Regions from separate parts of the Brenneria sp. L4-2C genome, predicted to be linked through region 1. Evidence: predicted binding sites of a transcription regulator. Region 1 holds the regulator's gene; each other region holds the start of a gene.
The links. The regulator LexA, encoded in region 1, represses DNA repair genes until DNA is damaged. The targets are predictions, from matches to a motif close to TNCTGTATGTACATACAGNA.
Positions count from the first base shown of each region.

Region 2: sulA (SOS-induced cell division inhibitor SulA) is a predicted target of LexA. The motif match lies at 3,521-3,540, and genes of this name have one in related genera.
Region 3: dinB (DNA polymerase IV) is a predicted target of LexA. The motif match lies at 1,882-1,901, and genes of this name have one in related genera.
Region 4: umuD (translesion error-prone DNA polymerase V autoproteolytic subunit) is a predicted target of LexA. The motif match lies at 2,626-2,645, and genes of this name have one in related genera.

Region 1 is NZ_JBEIAC010000005.1:90,248-96,144, forward strand. It holds gene plsB (glycerol-3-phosphate 1-O-acyltransferase PlsB) at 1-708, opposite strand, end outside; gene ABRZ26_RS09885 (diacylglycerol kinase) at 836-1,201, shown strand; gene lexA (transcriptional repressor LexA) at 1,310-1,918, shown strand; gene zur (zinc uptake transcriptional repressor Zur) at 2,899-3,408, opposite strand; gene ABRZ26_RS09900 (pirin family protein) at 3,522-4,235, opposite strand; gene ABRZ26_RS09905 (LysR family transcriptional regulator) at 4,352-5,248, shown strand; gene ABRZ26_RS09910 (glutathione S-transferase family protein) at 5,316-5,897, opposite strand, start outside.
Region 2 is NZ_JBEIAC010000002.1:266,156-272,052, forward strand. It holds gene ABRZ26_RS05140 (YccF domain-containing protein) at 80-526, shown strand; gene yccS (YccS family putative transporter) at 547-2,676, shown strand; gene ABRZ26_RS05150 (TfoX/Sxy family DNA transformation protein) at 2,713-3,339, opposite strand; gene sulA (SOS-induced cell division inhibitor SulA) at 3,562-4,068, shown strand; gene ompA (porin OmpA) at 4,433-5,506, shown strand; gene matP (macrodomain Ter protein MatP) at 5,593-5,897, opposite strand, start outside.
Region 3 is NZ_JBEIAC010000014.1:41,603-47,499, reverse strand. It holds gene pepD (beta-Ala-His dipeptidase) at 1-279, shown strand, start outside; gene dinB (DNA polymerase IV) at 807-1,865, opposite strand; gene ABRZ26_RS17920 (class I SAM-dependent methyltransferase) at 2,067-2,837, shown strand; gene dpaA (peptidoglycan meso-diaminopimelic acid protein amidase) at 3,116-3,838, shown strand; gene ABRZ26_RS17910 (class II glutamine amidotransferase) at 3,809-4,576, opposite strand; gene lpcA (D-sedoheptulose 7-phosphate isomerase) at 4,609-5,193, opposite strand; gene yajD (HNH nuclease YajD) at 5,485-5,835, shown strand; gene mtnK (S-methyl-5-thioribose kinase) at 5,881-5,897, opposite strand, start outside.
Region 4 is NZ_JBEIAC010000001.1:539,357-545,253, forward strand. It holds gene ABRZ26_RS02545 (YnfU family zinc-binding protein) at 1-77, shown strand, start outside; gene ABRZ26_RS02550 (hypothetical protein) at 550-762, shown strand; gene umuC (translesion error-prone DNA polymerase V subunit UmuC) at 931-2,196, opposite strand; gene umuD (translesion error-prone DNA polymerase V autoproteolytic subunit) at 2,196-2,615, opposite strand; ZMP/ZTP riboswitch at 2,740-2,819, shown strand; gene ABRZ26_RS02565 (LysE family translocator) at 2,906-3,538, shown strand; gene ABRZ26_RS02570 (hypothetical protein) at 3,553-3,870, opposite strand; gene ABRZ26_RS02575 (hypothetical protein) at 4,064-4,306, shown strand; gene ABRZ26_RS02580 (hypothetical protein) at 4,339-4,716, shown strand; gene ABRZ26_RS02585 (hypothetical protein) at 4,851-5,132, shown strand; partial or broken gene ABRZ26_RS02590 (transposase) at 5,290-5,703, shown strand; gene ABRZ26_RS02595 (putative T6SS immunity periplasmic lipoprotein) at 5,784-5,897, opposite strand, start outside.

The sequences.
Region 1 (5,897 bases):
CGCTTCGTCATCCACGGCTTTTTTGATCGCTTTAGAGTTCAGGAGCTTATTAAACAACTCCTGACGCACCGGAAGACGCGGGCCTACCGCCGCCAAACGCTGGCGGGAAAAGTGCATGCGGGCCACGCGAGCCAGTTTGTGAGCGATGGTCTTATCCGTGCCGTGCTCGGTCGCCATATAGCGCAAAGACACCGGACTGGAAAAACGGACAAAGCTGTCCCGACCCAGCCATAATACGGCAAAAAATTTCTCAATGCCGTTAAGCAGGCGCAGATGCGGCGTCGCCTGATTCTGCTGTCCTTCGCGGCCGGGGGAGCGGCCGAACATGACGGAGACCGGCACCATTTGCACGTCCAGTTCCGGATTGTTTCGATGCAGATCCAGATAGTCGTGAAACAGTTTTACGGATTCCTGTTTGGGAACGTAATAGCGGAATACGCGCGGGCCATCGTTAATGAAAACGTGGCTGGGCAATTGCGATCCGTCAATGTCGACCGGCTGGAGCGGATCGGGAAGACCCAACGCCAGACATTTCGCCCTGAGGGTCAGTAAATCCGCCTGCGAATTGTAAGGCAGCACATAGAGGATCGGGCGTGAGGGATCCAATCCCAATTCAGCCACGGGATCTATGGGTATGACCTTACTCTTCACTAACAGTTTGAGTGGAAAATTCAGTAAGTTATAGTAAATTTTACGCCAACCTGACATAACAACTTGAAGCCTCTTGTTAGCAATGCGTCGCAAGGATACCAGAAACTGCGCTGGAGATCTGTTGTGATAAGACAACGGTTAAGCGGTAAAATGCGAGCGAACGCTGATAAATAATGGAGGATGGATGAACAAAGCAACGGGGATAACCCGGATAATCAAAGCTACCGGCTATTCCCTACAGGGATTGAAGCAGGCGTGGCGGCATGAAGCGGCCTTTCGTCAGGAAAGTCTGCTGGTCATTGTCGGGGCGATCGTCGCCTGTCTGTTGCCTGTCACCCTGGTCGAAAGACTGCTGCTTATCGCCTCTGTCGTGTTGATCATGCTGTTTGAACTGGTTAACAGCGCGATTGAAGCGGTCGTCGATCGCATCGGTCTTGAGCATCATGAATTATCAGGCCGGGCAAAGGATATCGGCTCGGCCGCGGTGTTTGTCGCCATTCTGCTGGCGGTCGTCGTCTGGGGCGCTATTCTCTGGCAGCGTTTTGCGTGAAGGCTTGCAGAAATCAATAAAAACCGAGGTTTACTCACATCCTGGTTCCCAATTGGCAATTAGCTGTATATACTCACAGCAAAACTGTATAAACAACCAGGGGGCGGAATGAAAGCATTAACAGCCAGACAGCAGCAGGTTTATGACCTGATCCGCGATCATCTTGCACAGACCGGTATGCCGCCTACGCGAGCGGAGATTGCCCAACAGCTGGGATTCCGTTCGCCGAATGCCGCTGAAGAGCATTTGAAGGCGCTGGCGCGTAAAGGCGTTATCGAAATTGTCTCCGGCGCATCGCGCGGCATCCGTCTGTTGATGGAAGAAGAGGCTGGCATTCCGTTGATTGGCCGCGTCGCCGCGGGTGAGCCGCTGTTGGCTCAGCAGCACATCGAATGTCATTATCAGGTCGACCCGTCCATGTTTAAACCCAGCGCCGATTTTCTGTTGCGCGTCAGCGGAATGTCGATGAAAGATATCGGCATTATGGACGGCGATTTACTGGCGGTGCATAAAACGCAAGATGTGCATAACGGGCAGGTCGTCGTGGCGCGCATTGAAGATGAAGTCACGGTTAAGCGCTTGAAGAAGCAGGGTAACACGGTGCATCTTCTGGCGGAAAATGAAGAGTTTGCGCCGATTGTCGTCGATCTGCGTCAGCAAAGTTTTTCCATTGAAGGGCTGGCGGTCGGCGTTATTCGAAACGGCGACTGGAGCTGATTCCGGCTATTGCCAATCTGATTCCCATCCTGACTGGTTAGTTTCACGTATGACGGAGATATTCGCCTCAGCACTGAGGCGAATATCGCCATCCTATTTCAAACCGCAGAGGCGTCGGTTTTGTAACGCGTTTTTTCCGGACCGCGGTACGCCGTGTTAACGCTCGCGCCTGGAAACGCTTCATTTCCCTTGAATAGTGATATGAAACAGCTTTTGCCGATCTATTTAGGCGCGTTTTAGCGGATTTCAATATTTATTGAGCCTATATTTACGATACATTTTGTTGCATTTAATCCTGCTTTTTGTCGGGTGTTATTGGCTGATTTTATTTTTTGATCAAAGCGCTTTTTTTATTAAACGATTAATGCGGGTTCTTGAAGGCGTGTTATAAATAATATTGTGGAACTATTATTTTTCGTTAATATTTCAGCAGGTTTTTTTTGCGGCTTGTTAGTTATTCGATTTCATCACTGACTTTTGCCAATGGCGCGGAAATGCGCTATACCCTAAATAATTCAAGTAACAAAACCAACGTATCTGTCACTTGCAGTATGACGTGTCGTGCCAGGTATAAAGAACAAGGCGTCAGACGCGCTACTTAAAGAGACGGCAACGAATCAGCAACGCGAATTCTGATGGATGATAAGTCGACTCATTATGGCTGAAAAGATTTTCTGGTAATTAAAATCCAGACGTATTACGTTAACTAAAATAATCGGCTGAAAAAAAGAAGTAAAGGTATGGGGAAGCAAAAATAAGTTCGACTGCTAACCGGTAATGCCGGTACGTTCAGGTACGGAATAAGTGGCTCCTGTGTCGAGGTGTTAACCATTGACTGTATTTGCGGCGGTACCGGAATGCAGATTGGGAAAAGATACGTGGTTTATTTCTTTTCTTGCCAACTGCAAAAAACCGGGTTCAGCGATATAACGGGAACAACGGATGTTCCCACCCATCCTTATCATTACACCATCGCTGCGCTAGCGTTTTTTGATGGGTATGGAATGGTCGTGATCGCACTGCTCGGGATGTTTACAGGCGGCGACTTCCTGACAATCCTTACACAATCCATGGGCTTCAATAATACTATGGCGCAAAGTGAATCCCGCCTGTTGCGCCAGCTGGCGCAGCGTTTCTTCCACGCCTTCCGTCTGGCGTTCGGTGACCAGACCACAGCGATCGCAGATAAACAGCGCTGAAGTATGGCTGTGATCTTCGATGTGATGGCAAAGCACATAGCTGTTGGTTGACTCCACGCGATGGATGAAGCCTTGTTCCAGCAGGAAATCCAGTGCGCGGTACACCGTCGGCGGCTTCGCCTGCGGTTCGGATATCCGTAACAGGTCGAGCAGATCGTATGCGCTGATGGCGCCAGTCTGTTGAGCCATCAGGCGTAGCACTTCCAGCCGCTGTGTTGTCAGGCGTACGCCGCGGTGCTGACAAATCTGTTCAGCCTGGGCAAGTAGTGTGTCCTGATTGGTTGAAGCCATTGCCATATACCCCGACGCATAGAGAAGATGGTAGATATCTTACCACGGCTGAGGGAAAACGTAGACTCGGTGACGTCTGGTTGAATAGCCTGGCGACGATGAGCGGGGAAAAGCTAAACGACCAGATCGATCAGCAACGCGCGAAACGGGGATTCAGACTGGATGGTCAACTCGTTTTCCTGCTGGATAAAGGCGCCGTCGCCGCAATGCAGCGTGTCACCGCTATGCTTGTGGCTGCTGATGGCGGCTGAACCATGAATTGACTGAAGATAGGCCCGATTGCCGTTCAGTTTAATGGTTTGCCGCTCATTTTTTCGCAACTCAATATGATGGACCCATACTTGCTGGCGGAGCTGCAAACTGTTGTTTTCCCCTTCGGGCGAGGCCAATAAACGGTGACCCGCGTTATGGCGATCGGTTTTCAGCGTTAATCGTTGCAGCGGACTGTTTTCCCGCGTCGGGCAGGCGTCCAACCATAGCTGCATTCGCGTCAGCGGTTTACTGCCGCTGGTGTTGTGTTCGCTATAGCTGATATTGGGCTGGGTCGCCAGCAGCAGCACGTCGCCGGCTTTGGCATGGATATGCAGACCATGGCTGTCGCGATATTCCGCTTCACCTTGCAGGATGATATTTAAGATATCGACGCGTGGATAAGTTCGGGGTTGGAACGATGCCCCTGGCGTCAATACTTCCTGATTCAGCACGCGCAGCGAGGCATAACCCAGCAACTGTGGATCGAAGTAATGGCCGAAAGAAAAAGTATAACGCGCCTGCAACCAGCCATAGTCAGCCTGACCGCATTGTTCCGCTGCTCTTTTTATGATCATGGTAGTAGGACCCGGATAATGGATAATATTGCTTAAACAAATAGTAATTGTGTGGACGTTGGATTGTTAGCTAGTTAATCTGGTGAGTATATTCAAAATTCCTGAATGAGTCGAAAATGTCAAAAGAACGCGCATTGACGCTGGAAGCATTGCGAGTCATGGATGCGATTGAGCGTCGGGGAAGCTTTGCGGCGGCGGCGGACGAACTGGGCCGCGTACCCTCGGCCCTCAGCTATACCATGCAAAAACTGGAAGAAGAATTGGACGTCGTGTTGTTCGATCGCTCCGGACACCGCACCAAGTTCACCAACGTCGGCCGTATGCTGCTGGATCGCGGACGTATCTTGCTGGAGGCGGCCGATAAGCTGACCTCGGATGCGGAAGCGCTGTCCCGCGGCTGGGAGACGCATTTGACCATCGTGACCGAAGGCCTCGTCCCCTGCGAGAAGCTTTTCCCTTTATTAGATAAATTATCGCTAAAAGCCAATACGCAGGTTTCCATTCTGACGGAAGTGCTGGCGGGAGCCTGGGAGCGTCTGGAACAGGGGCGGGCGGATATCGTCATTGCCCCGGATATGCATTTTCGTGCCTCTGCCGAAGTGAATACCCGTAAGCTGTATACGTTGAGAAATATTTATGTCGCCAGCCCCGATCACCCGATACACCAGGAGCCGGAACCGCTTTCCGAAGTAACCCGTGTAAAATACCGCGGTATTGCCGTTGCGGATACCGCTCGCGATCGTCCGGTATTGACCGTACAACTGCTGGATAAACAGCAACGACTGACCGTCAGCTCTATGGATGATAAACGGCGGGCGTTACTGGCCGGGCTGGGCGTGGCGACCATGCCTTATCCCCTGGTGGCTCAGGATATCGCCGAAGGGAGATTGCGGGTGATCAGCCCGGAATATTCTCTGCAAAGCGAGATTATCATGGCCTGGCGGCGTGACAGCATGGGGGAGGCGAAATCCTGGTTTTTACGGGAAATTCCCAAATTACTGAATCACGCCTGAGATTTCCCGCCGTGAACAGGAATACAGGGAAAGACGAGATGTTTCCACGTCTTCCCTGTTTATTTATCTATTGGCCGGCGAATTTCGTTTCCCGCCCATGGGGGCTGTTCAGATCCTGCGCAGGGCCTAACGATATCACCCCGTGTGGATTGATGGTGCCGTGACTGCGGTAATAGTGGTGCCGAATGTGCGCCATATCGACGGTATCGGCCACGCCGGGCATCTGGTAGATATCGCGTAAAAAGCCATACAGATTCGGATAATCGCTTAAGCGGTATTGGTCGCACTTGAAATGCGTATGGTAGACCGGATCGAAGCGTATCAACGTCGTCCACAGCCGTAAATCGGCTTCAGTAAGATCTCTCCCCGTCAGATAACGTTGCTGTGCCAGAATCGATTCCAACCGGGACAAGGCGGCAAAAACTTCTGTGGCGGCCTCATCATAGGCCGACTGGCTGGTGGCAAAGCCGGCTTTATACACGCCGTTGTTCACCTTGTCATAGATCCAGCCGTTCAGCTCATCAATTTGGGCTTGCAGCGCCGGCGGATAGTAATCTCCCGGCTGCGCGCCGATATTGTCGAAAGCGCTGTTGAACATGCGGATGATATCAGCCGACTCGTTACTGACTATCGTATGTTTTACGGTGTC
Region 2 (5,897 bases), on a different contig from region 1:
GTTAGGATATCTTGATAGTTAATGTAATAATTCGTTTATCATCATAGAGTTTGGTCATCCTGAGAACACTGGAGAAATTATGCGCACCGTATTGAATATCCTTAATTTCGTGTTAGGTGGTTTTTTCACCACATTATCCTGGCTGCTCGCCACGGTGGTGAGCGCCTTGCTGATATTCACGCTGCCGCTGACCCGATCATGTTGGGAAATCACCAAGTTATCGTTCCTGCCTTATGGCAACGAAGCGATTCACGTTGATGAACTGCGTCCGGATGGAAAGAATGCCATTTTAAATGCCGGCGGCGCCGTACTGAATATATTCTGGTTCGTTTTCTTCGGCTGGTGGTTATGCCTGTCACATATTCTCACCGGTATTGCGCAATGTATCACCATCATTGGTATTCCCGTCGGCATCGCCAACTTTAAAATCGCCGCCATCGCACTGTGGCCGGTCGGCCGCCGCGTCGTATCGGTTGAGATGGCTCAGGCAGCCAGAGAAGAAAACGCCCGCCGCCACTATCGTTAACTGAGTCAGAGGAAATCGCGTTGTCCGCATTCATCCCAGGGATCCGTCGGTATCTTTATAACAGCAGTTGGCTGTACAACACCCGCATCTTTATTGCTCTTGCCGGCGCGGCAGCCGTCCCCTTGTGGCTGGGTCAGTCGACGTCAACCATACCGCTTACGCTCGGCGTGGTTGCCGCGGCGTTGACCGACCTTGACGATCGGCTGACCGGACGTTTGCGTAATCTGTTCATTACGTTGATCTGTTTTCTGATTGCCTCCGTTTCAATCGAGCTGCTATTTCCCTATCCCTGGCTATTCGGCATCGGGCTGGCGTTATCTACCTGGGGATTTATCTTGCTCGGCGCGCTGGGTCAGCGTTATGCCACCATCGCCTTCGGCGCATTGTTAATCGCGGTTTACACCATGCTGGGGGTTTCGCTATACGACACCTGGTACCAGCAGCCCGTCCTGCTGCTGATTGGCGCATTATGGTACAACCTGCTCACGCTGCTCGGACACCTGCTCTTCCCTATTCGTCCGTTGCAAGACAATCTGGCGCAGTGTTATCAGCAGTTGGCTCGCTACCTTGATGCCAAAGCCAATCTCTTCGATCCCGATCTTGAAGAAGAGTCAGACAAACCGCTGATTGAAGTGACGATGGTCAACAGTCAACTGGTGGCCACGCTGAATCAAGCTAAATCTTCATTACTGACGCGCTTGCGGGGCGATCGCGGTCAGAGAGGCACGCGCCGGACGCTGCATTACTACTTTGTCGCGCAGGATATCCATGAACGAGCCAGTTCCTCTCATATGAATTACGCTCAGTTGCGTGAAAAACTCCGCTATAGCGATGTGCTGTTTCGTTTTCAGCGCTTGCTCTCCATGCAGGCCCGCGCTTGTCAACAGCTTGCGCAGTCAATTTTATTTCATCAAAAATATCAGCACGATAGCCATATCGATCGTGCATTCGTCCATCTTGAACGGGCAATTACGCGCATTGCTGAAAGCAATAGCGCCGCAGCCTCGCAAATCAAACCGCTGCAATACCTGCTGAACAATCTGCGGGCGATTGACGCACAGCTCTCGACCATTGAATCGGAGCAAACCATCGAACAGGAGAACAATCCGGAAAATACCCTGGCCGATGACAAAATCACCGGCTGGAGCGATATCCGTCTGCGATTGAGCCGCCATCTGACGCCTCAATCCGCCCTGTTTCGCCATGCCGTCCGGATGTCGGTATTGCTTTGCAGCGGTTATGCCATTATCCAACTGACAGGCATGCAGCATGGATATTGGATACTGCTAACCAGTTTATTCGTCTGCCAGCCTAACTATAACGCCACGCGGCGTCGCCTGGCTTTGCGCATCATCGGCACATTGACGGGGATTTTGCTGGGATTGCCCATTTTGTATTTTGTGCCGTCGATCGAAGGGCAACTGACGCTCATCGTGATTAGCGGCGTGCTGTTTTTTGCTTTTCGGCATGTGCAGTACGCGCACGCCACCATGTTCATTACGTTGCTGGTGCTATTGTGCTTCAACCTACTGGGTGAGGGCTTTGAAGTCGCCATGCCGCGGGTAGTCGATACCTTAATCGGCTGCGCCATCGCCTGGGCGGCGGTCAGTTTTATCTGGCCGGACTGGCGTTTTCGGGAACTGCCGGCGGTTATTGATAAAACCTTGAGTGCGAATTGCCGCTACCTGAATGCGATTATGGCGCAATACCATCAGGGGAAAGACAATAGCCTGACATACCGTATTGCCCGACGCGATGCCCATAACTGCGATGCGGAATTGGCGTCAGTGGTTTCTAATATGTCCTCGGAGCCGCATGCTACCCGGAATAAAATGGACAATGCCTTTCGCCTGATGTGTCTCAATCATACTTTGCTCAGTTACATCTCCACATTAGGCGCTCATCGCGAAAAAATTTCATCTTCGCAAATCCTGCAATTGCTGGATGACGCGGTTCGCTACGTTGAAGATGCGCTGCATCCTCATGAGAAAGACGATCTGAAAATAAATCAGGAATTGAACGCGATAACCAGCCGCATTCAATCCCTATCGGCGGAACCGGATAGCAAAGAACTATTGGTTCTTCAACAGATTGGCCTACTCATCGAACTATTGCCCGAACTGACGCAATTAAAAAACAGTATTGATTAATTTATTGAAACTATTCAGCCAGTCAACCAGTCCGCATCAATGCTTGTGTCTTTTAAACGAAGACACGGCATTGCTTTCATACCATTCCAGCAACTCATTACGCATGCCATTGGGCAAGGCCGCCTGATGCATGCCGCATATCGCGCCGGCAAGCGCCAGTAATATATTCACGCTCAGATTCGCGCTAATAGCCCTTAGTTTCAGATAGCTTTTTTTGGCGCCATATTGCTGTAATTCGTCAACATTCTTTATGCCGACCTTCCATAATAAGCGCTCCAGATCATGATTGAGGTTAGGTAAATCCTTCAGGCGCCCTGCTTTGCTCTTGGCCGCCTTATCCTGCTGCGCGCCCGACAGAGACATTGCGGCGAAGTGCAATAATTGCCCGTGGTTTTCCCATAGCGACTCATCGACAAGATAATAATTTAACGGAACCGGCATCCCTCGCTTGGTATAAATAAGATGGGGCATATTACGATCGTGGAAGTGTCGTTCATCTTTCTTGCTGGCGCGCAGGTAGAGTTCGCCTCCGGAAACCAGGGCAAAAACAATTTTATTTGCGGCGATACTGTAACCGCCAAATTGGGAACGTGACGTTATGTCCCCTAAAGAGGCAAAACAATGCTTAGACTGCAAAATCCTTTTTTCGCATAAATGTTTCATTACTGTGACCCTTAGTATTGAAATAAACTGTCCCTGTCAGATTGGAACACCCGTAACAAGAACAAGTAATTAATCACAGGGCAAAGACCTCTTCAAACACAAAATGAGCTTGTTGAGCGTTGCATACCGAATATGCGAAGCGCTTTGAAAAAATCAGGTTGATTTTCACCCGCGCCAGATATACTGTATATGCATACAGCAAAACTATGGGGAGAACTCATTATGCGCACTCAACCACACCGTTTTTACACTGCTCAGCAGACAGCCTTTTCGGGTAGCCCATTATCGACGACGCCTGCAACAGGTTGCGGCGGCGTTATCAGTGAAATTGCTTATAGCGCGGACCAACCCATAGTTGCGCATTTGCTGCTGCCGCTTTTACAACAACTGGGTGCGCAGTCACGCTGGCTGCTTTGGTTATCCCCCCAGCAGAAACTCAGCCGTCCCTGGTTGCAGCAATCCGGTCTGCCGTTAGATAAAAGCGTTCAGTTAAATCACATCAATCCCCTATTCACGGTAGACGCCATGGAGAAAGCACTTCTATCCGGAAACTATAGCGCGGTGCTATGCTGGTTATCGGACGATTTGACTGAGGAAGAGAAGGTAAGATTGCGTCGGGCGGCCCAATCAGGAAATACCTATGGTTTTATTATGAGACCAGAAAATACGAATATCGGCGCGCATAGACTGTTTCCCAGCCTAAAAATTCACTCAACATTGTATCATTGAGTAAATTCAGAATTATCTCACCCGATTAACGGGATAACCAGAATATTTCCCGGCGGCATAAGCCTTATCAAGGCTTTCTGGTGTGTTTCCCGACAGTAGAAAACCGGCGATATCTGTCAAAAGCATCTACTATTTGTTAGTAAGTGTGTATGAATCGTTAATTTATCTAGAATACGAATCACATCATACTTGTAACTTTCCAATCACGTTGTAGACTTTGACTCGCTGGAGTTGCTCTTTTATAACGCCAATACACTTGGCAGTGAGTAATAAATAAGAGCAAAGTCTCCCGTTAAAGGATTTTAACCAAAGGTCTATTAACCTTCCGCGTTAATTGCCGATTTGGATGATAATGAGGCGTAAAATGAAAAAAACAGCTATCGCAATTGCAGTGGCACTGGCTGGCTTCGCTACCGTAGCCCAAGCCGCACCTAAAGATGACACCTGGTACGTCGGTGGTAAGCTGGGTGTATCTCAATTTCATGACACCGGTTTCTACGGGAACGGTTATGAAAATATCAACAACAACCCAATCAAAAGCAAGTTAGGCGCAGGTGCTTTCCTGGGTTACCAGGCCAACCCTTATCTGGGTTTTGAACTGGGTTATGACTGGTTGGGCCGTATTAAATACGCTGGCTCTTCAGCAGACAGAAACGATAGCGCCAGCTTCAAGGCTCAGGGCGTTCAGGTTGCTGCCAAACTCAGCTACCCGGTACTGCCGGACCTGGACGTTTATACACGTTTAGGCGGTCTGATCTGGCGTGCGGATAGCAATGCCGGCGGCACTCGTAACCTGGACAACGATGACACCGGCGTCTCCCCGCTGGCGGCTCTGGGCGTTGAATACGCCATCAACAAAAACTGGGCTACCCGCGTAGACTACCAGTGGGTTAGCAACATTGGCGACGCCGCTACCGTTGGCGCACGTCCTGATAACCTGCTGATGAGCGTTGGTTTGTCTTACCGTTTCGGTCAGGATGACTACGTTGCGCCGGCCGCTCCGGCTCCGGCTCCGGCTCCAGTTGTTGAAACCAAACGTTTCACTCTGAAGTCCGACGTACTGTTCAACTTCAACAAGGCCACGCTGAAATCAGAAGGTCAGCAATCGCTGGATCAGCTGTATTCTCAGTTGAGCTCTCTGGATCCGAAAGATGGTTCCGTTGTTGTTCTGGGCTTCACCGACCGTTTGGGTTCCGAGCAGTACAACCAGGCGCTGTCTGAAAAACGTGCTCAGACCGTTGTTGATTACCTGGTTTCCAAAGGCATCCCGGCAGACAAGATTTCTGCTCGCGGCCAAGGCGAATCCAACCCTGTTACCGGTTCTACCTGTGACAACGTGAAACCTCGTGCTGCGCTGATCAACTGCCTGGCACCGGATCGTCGCGTAGAGATCGAAGTTAAAGGCATCAAAGACGTGGTAACTCAGCCTCAGGCTTAAGTTTTATCCACAAAGAAAAACCTCGCTTCGGCGAGGTTTTTTTATTCATTCATTCCTATCCATCTACTTACCGACTTCGTAACGCCTTAATTACCGCTGCCTTTATTCAAAATCGCTTTAAGATCCTGCTTGAGCAATGACATCTGACTGGCATATTTTTCTTTATGCTCCGCATCTTCAATCAGTTGCACAATGGTGTCCGATAACGTACTTCCACGTCGCTGCGCTAACCCGGCCAGACGCTGCCAGACCAGAAACTCAAGGTCGATAGATTTTTTCCGGGTATGCTGATGCTCTGCATTAAAATGACGTTTGCGCCGCGCACGGATCGTTTGCTTCATGCGATTTTCCAACGCAGGATTCATGCATTGGTCGATCCATTCCAAAACCT
Region 3 (5,897 bases), on a different contig from region 1:
GGCTATCCCGGCTGGCAGCCGGATGCGAACTCTCAGGTTATGCAGCTGGTGCGGGAAACCTATCAGAAGCTGTTTAACAAAACCCCGAACATCATGGTTATTCATGCCGGTCTGGAGTGCGGACTGTTCAAAGAACCCTATCCCGATATGGATATGGTTTCCATCGGGCCGACCATCACCGGGCCGCACTCGCCGGACGAACAGGTGCATATCGCCAGCGTCGGCCAATACTGGCAGTTGCTGACCGCCCTGCTGAGAGCCATTCCCGAACGCGCCTGATCCGATCAGGTACGGGAGTTTGTCATTAACAACCCCCACCCGGCCTCCCCCTTGTCAGGGGGAGGAGCTAAGCGGCGCCCTCCCCTGCGACTGTCTCTTATACACAAATCCAAGGAATCTTTAGATGCCATGTGCATTCTGGTCTTGGGCTCATTCCTGATTCTTTTTTTGTTTTTGAGCGGCGTAAGAAATTACGCTGAGGTGGACGACCCCGCGAATGCGCCGCAGGGAAGCGGCGCAAGCCAGTGCCGCGTCGGGAACGCGTCACTGGCGGTTCGGAAAAGGGGGCGACCGCCGAAGGCACCGCGTCAGCGGCGTGATTTCAGCCACAAGCCCGGGTCCGGAGGGTGGTGGCGTTTGAACCACCCTGCGTCGGGCGCGTGCTACGACGTGGCATAAAAATACCTTTCTTTTCGCGCACGAAATAACACCGAGCTTACATATACCGTTATCAGTAAATATGCGACTAAGAGACTGCCGGGAGGGAACTGTTAATGGCAAATACCGTACTTTATACGGCTACGCCTTCACTCCCAATTCAACACCAACTGACGCTCAATTAGCGGATCGAGCAGCGTAACATGCAATCCCACCAGTCGAACGCCACGCTCATCGCGACGTTCCTCCCAGGTTTGCTGCGCCAGCGTGAGCAAATCCTGCTTATTCAACACCGGCCACACATGTTCCTGCGTGGTCTGGCGAAAATCATCAAACTTCAGTTTTACCCCCTGCCGCGCGATATGCAGATCGGGTTTTACGCGTTTTAAACGTAATTCAAGCTCCTGATAAAGCTGCTCGATTAAACCTTCGCACTGATGCCAGTGGTGGATATCCTGCGCCAGCGTTTTCTCAACCCCGACCGACTTCCGCAACCGGTCTGGCGAGACAGGCCGTTCATCAATTCCGTGGCAACGCTCCCACAAAACCCGGCCAAATTTGCCAAAACTTTTTAATAACTCAGCCAGTTCGTGATTACGCACGTCGGCGCAGGTCAGCATGCCCTTCTCTTCCAGCCGCTTCGCCGTGACTTTGCCGACGCCGGGGATCTTCGCCAGCGGCAACTGCAATAAAAACGCGTCCACCTTATCCGGGGGGATAACATACTGGCCGTCAGGTTTATTCAGCTCGGAAGCGACCTTGGCGAGAAATTTGATGGGCGCGACGCCGGCGGAGGCCGTCAGATTCAGCTCAGCGGCAATAGCCTGACGGATCTCCTCCGCCATCAGCGTCGCGGAACCGTTGCAATAAGGGCTGTCGGTGACATCCAGATAGGCTTCATCCAGAGAAAGCGGTTCAATCAATGAGGTATAACGGGCGAAGATGTCGCGGATCTGGCGGGAGGCGGCTTTATACACCTCCATCCGCCCGGAAAGTAACGTCAGGTGCGGACACAGACGCAAGGCCGTCGCCGTCGCCATCGCGCTGTGAACCCCATAGCGCCGGGCCGGGTAATTGGCGGTGCTGATCACGCCGCGACGATCGGCGCTGCCGCCAATCGCCAGCGGGATGTCGCGCAGGCGCGGATTATCACGCATCTCAATTGCCGCGTAGAAGCAATCCATATCGACATGAATAATTTTGCGCATACGTCCCCTCCGCCAAGACTGTATAAATATACAGCCTGAAGTTGCTATAAACAAGTTGGCGAACAGTCGTCCGTTGTCTTCGCGCTTAACCCTCGGCCTATTGACGAAAAAACGCATTATTTCTGTTTGTCCTCCGCTTGATATTATTACCGTGTTAACCTTTTGGCGCAGGATAACCCACTCAGAGAACAGAGAGCCGCGATGGAGAATCAGCAGAGTCACAGCAACAGCGTCGAACGCCAGTTTGGTTCGCAAGCACAAAACTATCTGACCAGTACGGTACATGCCCTGGGTAAGGATTTAGAGCGACTGTCGGCTTTATTGGCCGCCTCCCCTGATGCCGCCGTCATCGATCTGGGATGCGGCGCCGGACATGCCAGTTTCACCGCCGCCCAGGTGGTGAAAGAGGTCGTGGCTTATGATCTGTCCTCACAAATGCTGGAGGTCGTCGCTCAGGCCGCCAAGCAGAAAGGTCTGACGAATATCCGCACGCAGCAGGGCGTCGCCGAAGCGCTGCCGTTTGCCGACGCCAGCGCCGATATCGTTATCAGCCGCTATTCCGCCCACCACTGGCATGATGTCGGGCAGGCGCTGCGTGAAATCCGCCGCGTGCTGAAACCGGGCGGTCAGGTCATCATGATGGATGTGGTCTCACCGGGTCATCCGCTGTTGGATGTCTATTTGCAAACGGTGGAAAAATTGCGTGATCCCTCTCACGTGCGCGATTACGCGCCCGGCGAATGGCTGAGCATGTTTACCGAAGCAGGATTTATCGTGCGTAACGTCGCCAGCGATCGCCTGAAACTGGAGTTCAGCAGTTGGATCGCGCGCATGAGAACGCCCGACTTTTTCGCCGTCGCGATCCGCGAACTGCAAAAAACCCTGGCCGCGGAAGTCGTCCGGCATTTTGAACTACAGGATGACGGTTCTTTTGTAACCGATATCATGATGTTTGAAGCGACAAAATTGTAATCGCTGATTACCTGCCTGACGCACTCAGGCGGAATAAACAATGGACAGCGTAAAGGTATCGCCTTAAATTTATTGTCCATTAAATATGTCTTTTTATTACCGACAAGGTCGATTAATCGGCCGCTACACTCCTTGCGCCGCAAAATTAACTTTTTTATCGGTTTTCACTCTTGATTAAAATTAAGGCAATGATAATGTGAAACCGCCAACAGGCAAAGGAGTACGGGAGGATCATCGCCCCGTCGATATAGCACAGCTTTTATTCACCAGGATCAACAATGCAAAAAATCGCGCTGTCTTTTGCGATGCTGTTTTTTTTGCCGTCCCTTGCCGTTACCTGCGCAGCCAGTGAACCCGCGCCGATAGCAAAAGACCTGAAGCAACAGTTATTGGGCTCTCCGATCTATATTCAAATATTTAAGGAAGAGAGAGTATTAGAACTTTACGCCAAAGTCGGAAATGAATATCGCTTATTGGAAAATTATCCGATTTGTAAATATTCGGGCGGACTTGGGCCGAAACGCATTGAGGGCGATTTAAAAAGCCCCGAGGGGTTCTATCAGGTCGATCTCCGCCAGCTCAAACCGGACAGCCATTATTATCGCGCGATAAACATTGGTTTTCCTAATGAATATGACAAATCACAGGGATATTCCGGCCGCTACCTGATGATCCACGGCGAATGCGTTTCCGTGGGTTGCTATGCCATGACCAATAATTATATTGAAGAGATCTATCGTTATGCGGAACAGGCGCTGCTTAACGGACAGACGAAAATACAGCTGGCGATTTATCCGTTCCGCATGACGGAAAAAAATATGCAACGCCACCGTAATTCCGCCTATTCCGCTTTCTGGCGTCAGTTACAACCGGGTTATGCCTATTTCAATCAGCATTATCAGCCGCCGGCCATCTCGGTATTAAACGGGCAGTACGTCGTCAGTCCACCGTTGATGACCAGCAAGCCGGTATCAAATTATGCGTTCACCGAAACGAAATAAAACAAACTCGCCTGGCATGATCTTATGCCAGGTTTCATTGCCGGTCAGCGGCTGCGTCGCCAGCACCGTAACCACATCGTTGGGCGTAGTCTGCTGCTGAAAATCAATTTCCACATCCTGATCCAGCAATGTCGCTTTCCCAAAGGGCGCGCGCCGGGTAATCCAATAAAGATGGGTTGAACAATATCCCATCACAAACTGCCCGTCAGACAACAGCATGTTAAACACGCCTTTCTTGCGCAGAACATCCGCCTGTTGCGCAATATAGCGGAACACCGCCGGCCAGTTGCCCGGCGTGCGCGGATAGCGCTGCGACAATTGGTACAACAGCCAGCAGAACGCAAATTCGCTATCCGTCTGGCCGACCGGCCGGAATGTGCCGGTTTTTAACGAACGATACCCTTTTAATTGCCCGTTATGTGCAAACGTCCAGTTTCTCCCCCACAGTTCGCGGGTAAAAGGATGGGTATTTTCCAACGCGACCGATCCCCGATTCGCCTGGCGAATATGCGATACCACGGCGCAAGATTTGATGGGATAATCCTGCACCAGCTTGGCTATCGGCGAGCAGTAGCTTGGCTGCGGGTCTTTGAAGGTCCGGCAGCCATGTCCTTCATAAAACGTAATTCCCCAACCATCCCGGTGCGGCCCGGTCAGGCCGCCACGCTGTACCAGTCCGGTAAAACTGAAACAAATGTCCGTCGGTACATTAGCGCTCATCCCAAGCAGTTCACACATGGTAAATCTCTTAACCTCTCAAGCGCCTTCCGTTATCCTTTAGCAACCATCTCTTTTTCAATGAGTTGGATAAGGATATGTATCGCCTTAATATGAATTTCCTGAATACGGTCGGCATAGCCGAAATGCGGCACGCGGATTTCCACATCCGCGGTACCGGCCATTTTGCCGCCGTCTTTACCCGTCAGCGTAATGACCTTCATCCCTTTCGTTTTCGCCGCGGCGATCGCTTTAATAATATTGCCGGAATTACCCGACGTGGAAATCCCCAGCAGCACATCGCCTTCGCGCCCAAGGGACTCGATATAGCGAGAGAAAACAAAATCATAACCAAAATCGTTGCTGACGCAGGAGAGATGGCTTGGGTCAGAGATAGCGATCGCCGGGTAGCCAGGGCGGTTTTCCCGGTAACGGCCGGTCAGCTCTTCGGCAAAATGCATCGCATCGCAGTGCGAACCGCCATTGCCGCAGGAAATCACTTTCCCGCCTGATTTAAACGCGTCGGCCAGTAATACCGCAGCATTTTGAATAGACTGAATATTCGCATCGTCACTCAAAAAAGCATCCAGCGTAGCCGCCGCTTCTTTCAGCTCACTACGGATTAAGTCTTGGTACATGGAATCCTCTCAAATTTGTCCGGTGACATCATCATATTCTGTTATGCAGTGTAGCGGATTGCCGAAACAGCGAGAAGCGCGCAATGTCACGATCGCCAGGATCGCGGAAAACAATCAGAAAATGGTGCATAACCCGCCGGATTGCGGATCAAATTGTAATTACGATGTAAACAAATCGATAAAAACAGGCGGGTAAAGGACAACACATCGGATTTGCAGGTCGGAGCCGTTGTCGGTCGCTGCTCAAGCGCGGTAAAATAACGGTTTCCTCCCTAATAAAGACACCACGCCATGGCATATATTCCGAAGAACTACGCGAAGCTCGAAAGCGGCTATCGTGAAAAAGCGCTGAAACTCTTCCCTTGGGTATGCGGCCGCTGCTCGCGCGAGTTCGTCTATTCCAACCTGCGTGAGCTCACCGTTCACCATATCGATCACGACCACAGCAATAACCCGGAAGACGGCAGCAACTGGGAAATGCTGTGCCTGTACTGTCACGACCATGAGCATTCAAAATATACCGATGCGGATATCTACGGTTCGACCGTGGTCGCCGGCGAGGATGCCCAGAAAGATGTCGGCGTCGCGACGCATAACCCCTTTGCCGATCTGAAGGCGCTGATGGAGAAAGGGAAAAAATAAGCGCCATGGGGCGACAGCTCGCCCCCGTATTGAGAAGTTTGCTTTTTATGCCCCGCTTTGAC
Region 4 (5,897 bases), on a different contig from region 1:
GTAGCCGCAAACTGCGTAAAAATGTCACGCTGATATGCCCTAAATGCGGCCATTTTTTCCTGCCGGATGGCGATTGACGCCACTTTTTATCCGCTAAACCTGCTCACCGCCATTCCCCGTTGGGAATTCGACTCCGCCGTTAACTCACGCCTGACACCATCTCCAGACGAGAATCTTAAACATGGAGATAAAAACCGCCTGGCGGCAAGCTATTGGAAAACTTATACCTTGTTTACTTATCGACGGTTACAGGCAAAAAAAATGCCCGCAATCGACACAGGCCGCAGGCAAATAACGTTCAATTAGCAAAGGATAATCCTATATCAATTACACGCTTAACCTACTCCGTTTAATAGAATTAGCTATCGTTATAATCCTATAAGTTGTGGTTATTTTTTAACCCACTAATAATGTAAGAGATTTATTTAAAATAAGTTTTCATACCGAAGAATTTCACTGTCGCCCCCACGCCAAAGGGCGAAAATAAAAATCCCACTAGCGCAATCCTGTGCTATACCTTGATTAATTTTCACACAAAAAGAGTACACAATGAAAAACCGACACGAGATAATCGGCGCTGCCGTTGAGCAACTTATTAATGAACGCTACGGCATCGTTGACCGGGAATTATTGGCGCATCGATTAATGGAAGAATTTATCCGCGTTTCATTTTCAGATGCCTCAATCGAAGAAAAGCAGCTTTACGAAAGCGTGATGAAATTTGTCACCATGGATGATATGTCACAACAATTGGCTGATTAATCATTAACTAACTCATTATAATCCCCAAAAAACCGCCTCATTGTAATGTGTCGCGTTTTATTATCCTTTACAACATCTAAAATAGCCGCGATGCAACGCCCCCGCCAGATCCTACTTTTCATTCCAAACGGGCTCTGCCGGCACACCGTTGCGGCATGATAAAAATTGTCAGAAACGAACGTTAGGGATATCCGAGAGCTTTGTCGTGTATGCCGGAGAAAGCATCTCCCTTTTCATTGCCCATGCCCGACGCACGCCTTGTCCCGCAAACCACACTTTCCCGTTGCCGCTATGATTAATCTGATCAATCGCCGACATCAATGCTTCGCTATGCGGTCGCGGCTGATAGCGATCAAACAAATTGAGTTGTGCAATACCCTGGCTATAGAAATCGGTTAACATCACCCCTGCTTTCATATATCGGCAATTCGGTTGCCAAATCCGGTGTAAGGACTCCGCGGCAAGATGCACAATATCGCGCGTATCGTTTGTAGGGATGGACAACTGCCCCATGGCCTGATTGCTATAAAACGCTTCGTTCCCGGCATGAGGACTGGTTCTAATAAAAACGGAAACCTGCTTGCAATACTGCTCTTCCTGTCGCAATTTTTCCGCGGCCCGTTCAGCATACAGGCAAATCGCCTGCCGCATATCCTCGTATTGAGTAATCCGGGTGCTGAATGACCGGGAACTGATAATCTGTTGTTTCTTTGGGGCAAGCGCCTCAATGTCCAGGCAGGGAATGCCGCACAGTTCACGAACGGTGCGTTCCAGTACCACATTGAATGCTTTACGGATATATAACGGACTGCATTGAGAAAGCTTCAGCGCGGTATCGATGCCCGCGCTTCTTAGTCTGCGCGACAACCGCCGACCGACGCCCCAGACTTCCTCTACCGGCGCCAGGCTTAGCAGTCTCCGCTGGCGATCGAGATTGGAAAGATCAACAACGCCGCCGGTCTTCGGCCAATGCTTCGCGGCAAAATTCGCCAGCTTCGCCAGGGTCTTGGTTTGGGCGATACCGACGCCGACGGCCAGATGCGCTTCCCGAAAAACCCGCTGACGGATATCATGGCCGAATTGCGCCAAACCGACACCGTTGCCGAGTCCGGTTAAATCTAAAAAGGCCTCGTCGATGCTATACATTTCAACCGCCGGCGCCATCTCCTCCAGAATACTCATCACCCGGGACGACATATCGGCATACAAAGCATAATTCGAAGAAAACACGGCGACGTTATCGCGCCTGACGATGTCGCGGATCTGAAAAAACGGCATCGCCATTTTGATGCCGAGCCTTTTGGCCTCGACGGATCTGGCGATCACGCATCCATCGTTGTTGCTGAGCACGACGACCGGCCGCCTACGCAAATCGGGACGAAACACCGTCTCGCAACTGGCGTAGAATGAATTAACGTCGACTAAGGCGTACATCAGCGAACGGCGTGTATAACGAAGGTAACGACGCCAAAGATATCCAAAGTATCTCCCGGGTTAATATAAAGGGGTTTATAGACCGGGTTCATCGGCATCAATGCCAGATTGGGCGAGCGTTGCAAGCGCTTCACCGTAAATTCGCCGTCGACAGCCGCAATAACGATATCGCCATGCTTCGCCTCAAGAGAGCTATCGACCACTAGCAAATCGCCATCACTGATATGCCCGTCGATCATTGACTCGCCGCTGACGCGCAGAAAATACGTTGCGCTGGGATGCCGCACGCATACCTTATTTAAATCAATACGCTGTTCAACATAGTCCTGGGCCGGACTTGGAAAGCCGGCAGGAATCAGATCGCCAAACAATGGCAGAGACAGCGCTTCAGGGTTTTCAACCGGGCTCACAAATGACATAACTCACCAATACTGTTTTTTTATACAGTATAAATCAGCGTATCGGTAATGCAATTGGAATGATGAGGTGAGAGGAAGAAACTGGGGAGGCAATTGCCATCCGATACCTCATACTGTAACGTTGTGAAATCCGTGCGACTGACGCTAAAGATGGAAAACCATCGGGAAACACGGACCATAGCGCCGCGCGTCTGGGCAAGATAAGAGCGTATCTGCGATGAGGCATGAGCCTCGCTGTTAATCGCAGACGCCGTTCTGGACTCTATCCACGAATACTCTTGAGGTGCCCGATGCCTGATGTCGCTAATCTTGCCGCTTTTGCTCTTATCGCTCTCGGTCTGGTGCTTACGCCGGGACCGAACATGATCTACCTGATCTCCCGTTCTATCTGCCAGGGCCGGATCGCAGGGCTGATTTCCCTGGCGGGCGTCGCGCTGGGTTTTATCTTTTATATGCTTTGCGCGGCATTGGGCATCACCGCTCTGGTGATGGCCGTACCCTATGCTTACGATACCATTCGCATCGCCGGCGCGATTTACCTGTTGTGGCTGGCCTGGCAGGCTATTCGTCCCGGCGGTCGGGAGGTATTTCAAGTACGGGATTTACCTAAAGACAGCCCGCGCAAGCTGTTTCTCATGGGGTTATTCACCAACCTGCTGAACCCGAAGGCTGCGGTGCTCTATCTCTCGCTGTTGCCGCAGTTTATTGACCCGGCCAAAGGCAGCGTGCTGGCGCAATCCGTCATGCTGGGTTTTACTCAGATAACCATCAGCATAGTCGTTAATGCCTTGATTGCGATTTCCGCAGGCTCTATCGCGTACGCCCTGAAACGCCATGCCAAATGGGCTACGTTTCAACGCTGGCTGATGGGGATGGTGCTGGCATCGCTGGCAATAAAAATGGCAACCGAAGCCCGGCGCTAAGTTGAAAGAACGTGCTAATCGATAATAGGGTATTTCCCTTTATCGGGTTCCCAACTTCCACCGCTACCATGATAAGTTTCAGCCCCAAGCGAAAATCGTCGTCCACAGCGGTTACAGACGAACTGGTAGGCGACGATATCGCCCCAGCTCATCGTTTTCGCACATTCTTCAAAACTGAATTGATTCCAATCTGGATCAGCTTTTATTTCCGTAATAGTGCCATCTTGCACATTTTGAGCCGCTATGCGGATGGCTTTGCGCAAGTCGTTAGGGGTGCGGATCACATATTTAACGCAGAGGTCGGCGCAGGATTCACAACTCATCGCTTCCATATCTCCATCAGGCAGAACATCAATGTCGGAACATGATACCGATTATTAGGTAAATTTAGGGATTTTTAACCTAAGGCAGAGCGACGAATAGCCGTCCCTTACCTCCCGACCGCCCGGCGCTGTATGATTCACGGAAAAGAAAAAACCTGTTGCGCCACGCATCGGTGCGCGACGATGCTATTCAGCAAATATAATGCTGTCGGTTTACCAACTCCACCGCCGCGGCATCAACGAAAACGAGATCGCCAAAGATACCAGTATTCCTATCGGCGATTTCCGCAAACTGCTGGCGCATAAAACGCAGGCTCAGCGCAAACAGTGGCAACTGGCGCAGCAATTACCGCTGCCGTCAAAGGCGGTGATTCTGGGGGCATCTAGCAAAAGAACAGTGAAAACTTGCTGTAGGATAGATATCCTGACAGTCCAACTATTATGATGATTATTTATCCTTCCTCTTTGGACAAGCGCATGAAAATATTATCTACCATAGTGATTTCATTAATTTCATTTTCCTCAATTAGTCATGCTGCGGTTAATGGGTTAGCTATGACCACAAAAAATGACAAAATTATTTTATCTTTAGACTGTATAAACGCAGTAAATAAAATAGAACCTGAGCCTGGTGTATTGGATAGCGTTCATTTTATGCTGGATAAACCATGCTCAGAACAGCTTTCAGCATTCACAGTAAAAAACGTTGGCAGCACAATGACGATTGAATACAAGGAAGCTCGAGTTTGGTCAGGGTTGATCGTTAGCAAATTGTCTTCAAATTTTTCTATCTCATCTTCCAGTGCAAATCAGATGATCCTGCGACAACTACTTACCGATGCGGAGAAAAAATAGGGGGTAATTGCCGATTATAAAGCTCCCCCCCAATGCTAATCATCCCTAGAGACCAGCAAGAAATTACTCACATCACTCTCTTTAAAGCCGCCTAACAAGCGGCTTTTTCATTACCCAAAATTAAGGAAATAACCATGCAGAACAAAACCGAAAAAATCATTCTGCGCGACTCAGAAGAAGCCGCCAGCATTAAAACAGTGACTGGATGGGTATCAGCCAAAGGTCGCGTCTATGGTGACAACGAAGACTTGGCGCGTTATGACGGTGCCACGCATCAGCGTTGCCCAATAATCCCGAACATCCTATTTCCCGAATTAACGGCTACTGTGATATTTGCCATAAAGAAAGCCGCCGTAAAAATTTGCCGAAATGCCGCGGCAAACATCAGATCGAGAAACGCCATTGATGATATTTGAGACCGATATCTATTTTTTCGAAGAAGGCCAGATTGCAGATTATTGCAGTGAGTTCATCATCAGTCCCGATACGTTGCCGTTGATGATCTGTGAACCTATTATGCCCACTCGCTAGATCCTTACGATGTTTATTGCGATCTCACGCCAGATGATGGAGAAGTACCACAAAGCCTTCATGACCGACCTGAAGCCGGTTTACCGCGCGGTATCGAAAGCGGCGGCGGAAGCCGCGCTGGATGAGCTTGAAGCCCGATGGGGTCAGCAGTATCCGGTGGTTATCCAGGCATTGCGTCGGAAATGGAACAATTTGTCGGCGTACTTCCGCTATCCATCGGATATCCGCAAGGTCATTTATACCACTAATGCCATTGAGTCGGTGCATTGGCAGTTCAGGAAGTTGACGAAAACAAAAGGGCCATTCCCTAACGAAAACAGCCTGTTAAAGCGACTTTATCTGGGGCTGATGAATGCGCAGGCAAAATGGACAATGCCACTCCGGAACTGGAATTTGACATTGTCGCAGTTAGCCATTTATTTTGACAGACGGCTGAATAACGTGATTAAGCTGTAAGGTTTTTACCGTGACACAGAATTCCGAACGCTCTCAATAATACACATTGCCCCTCAATGCGGGGCAACTCATAACATCAGTTACTTATCTTCCTGCGATTTCAATTCTTCCAGTGTAAAATTTCTTACCCATATACGCTTTGTATCAACATCACGAGAAGAATAGGCAGTAACTAAACTAACGCTGTACTCTTT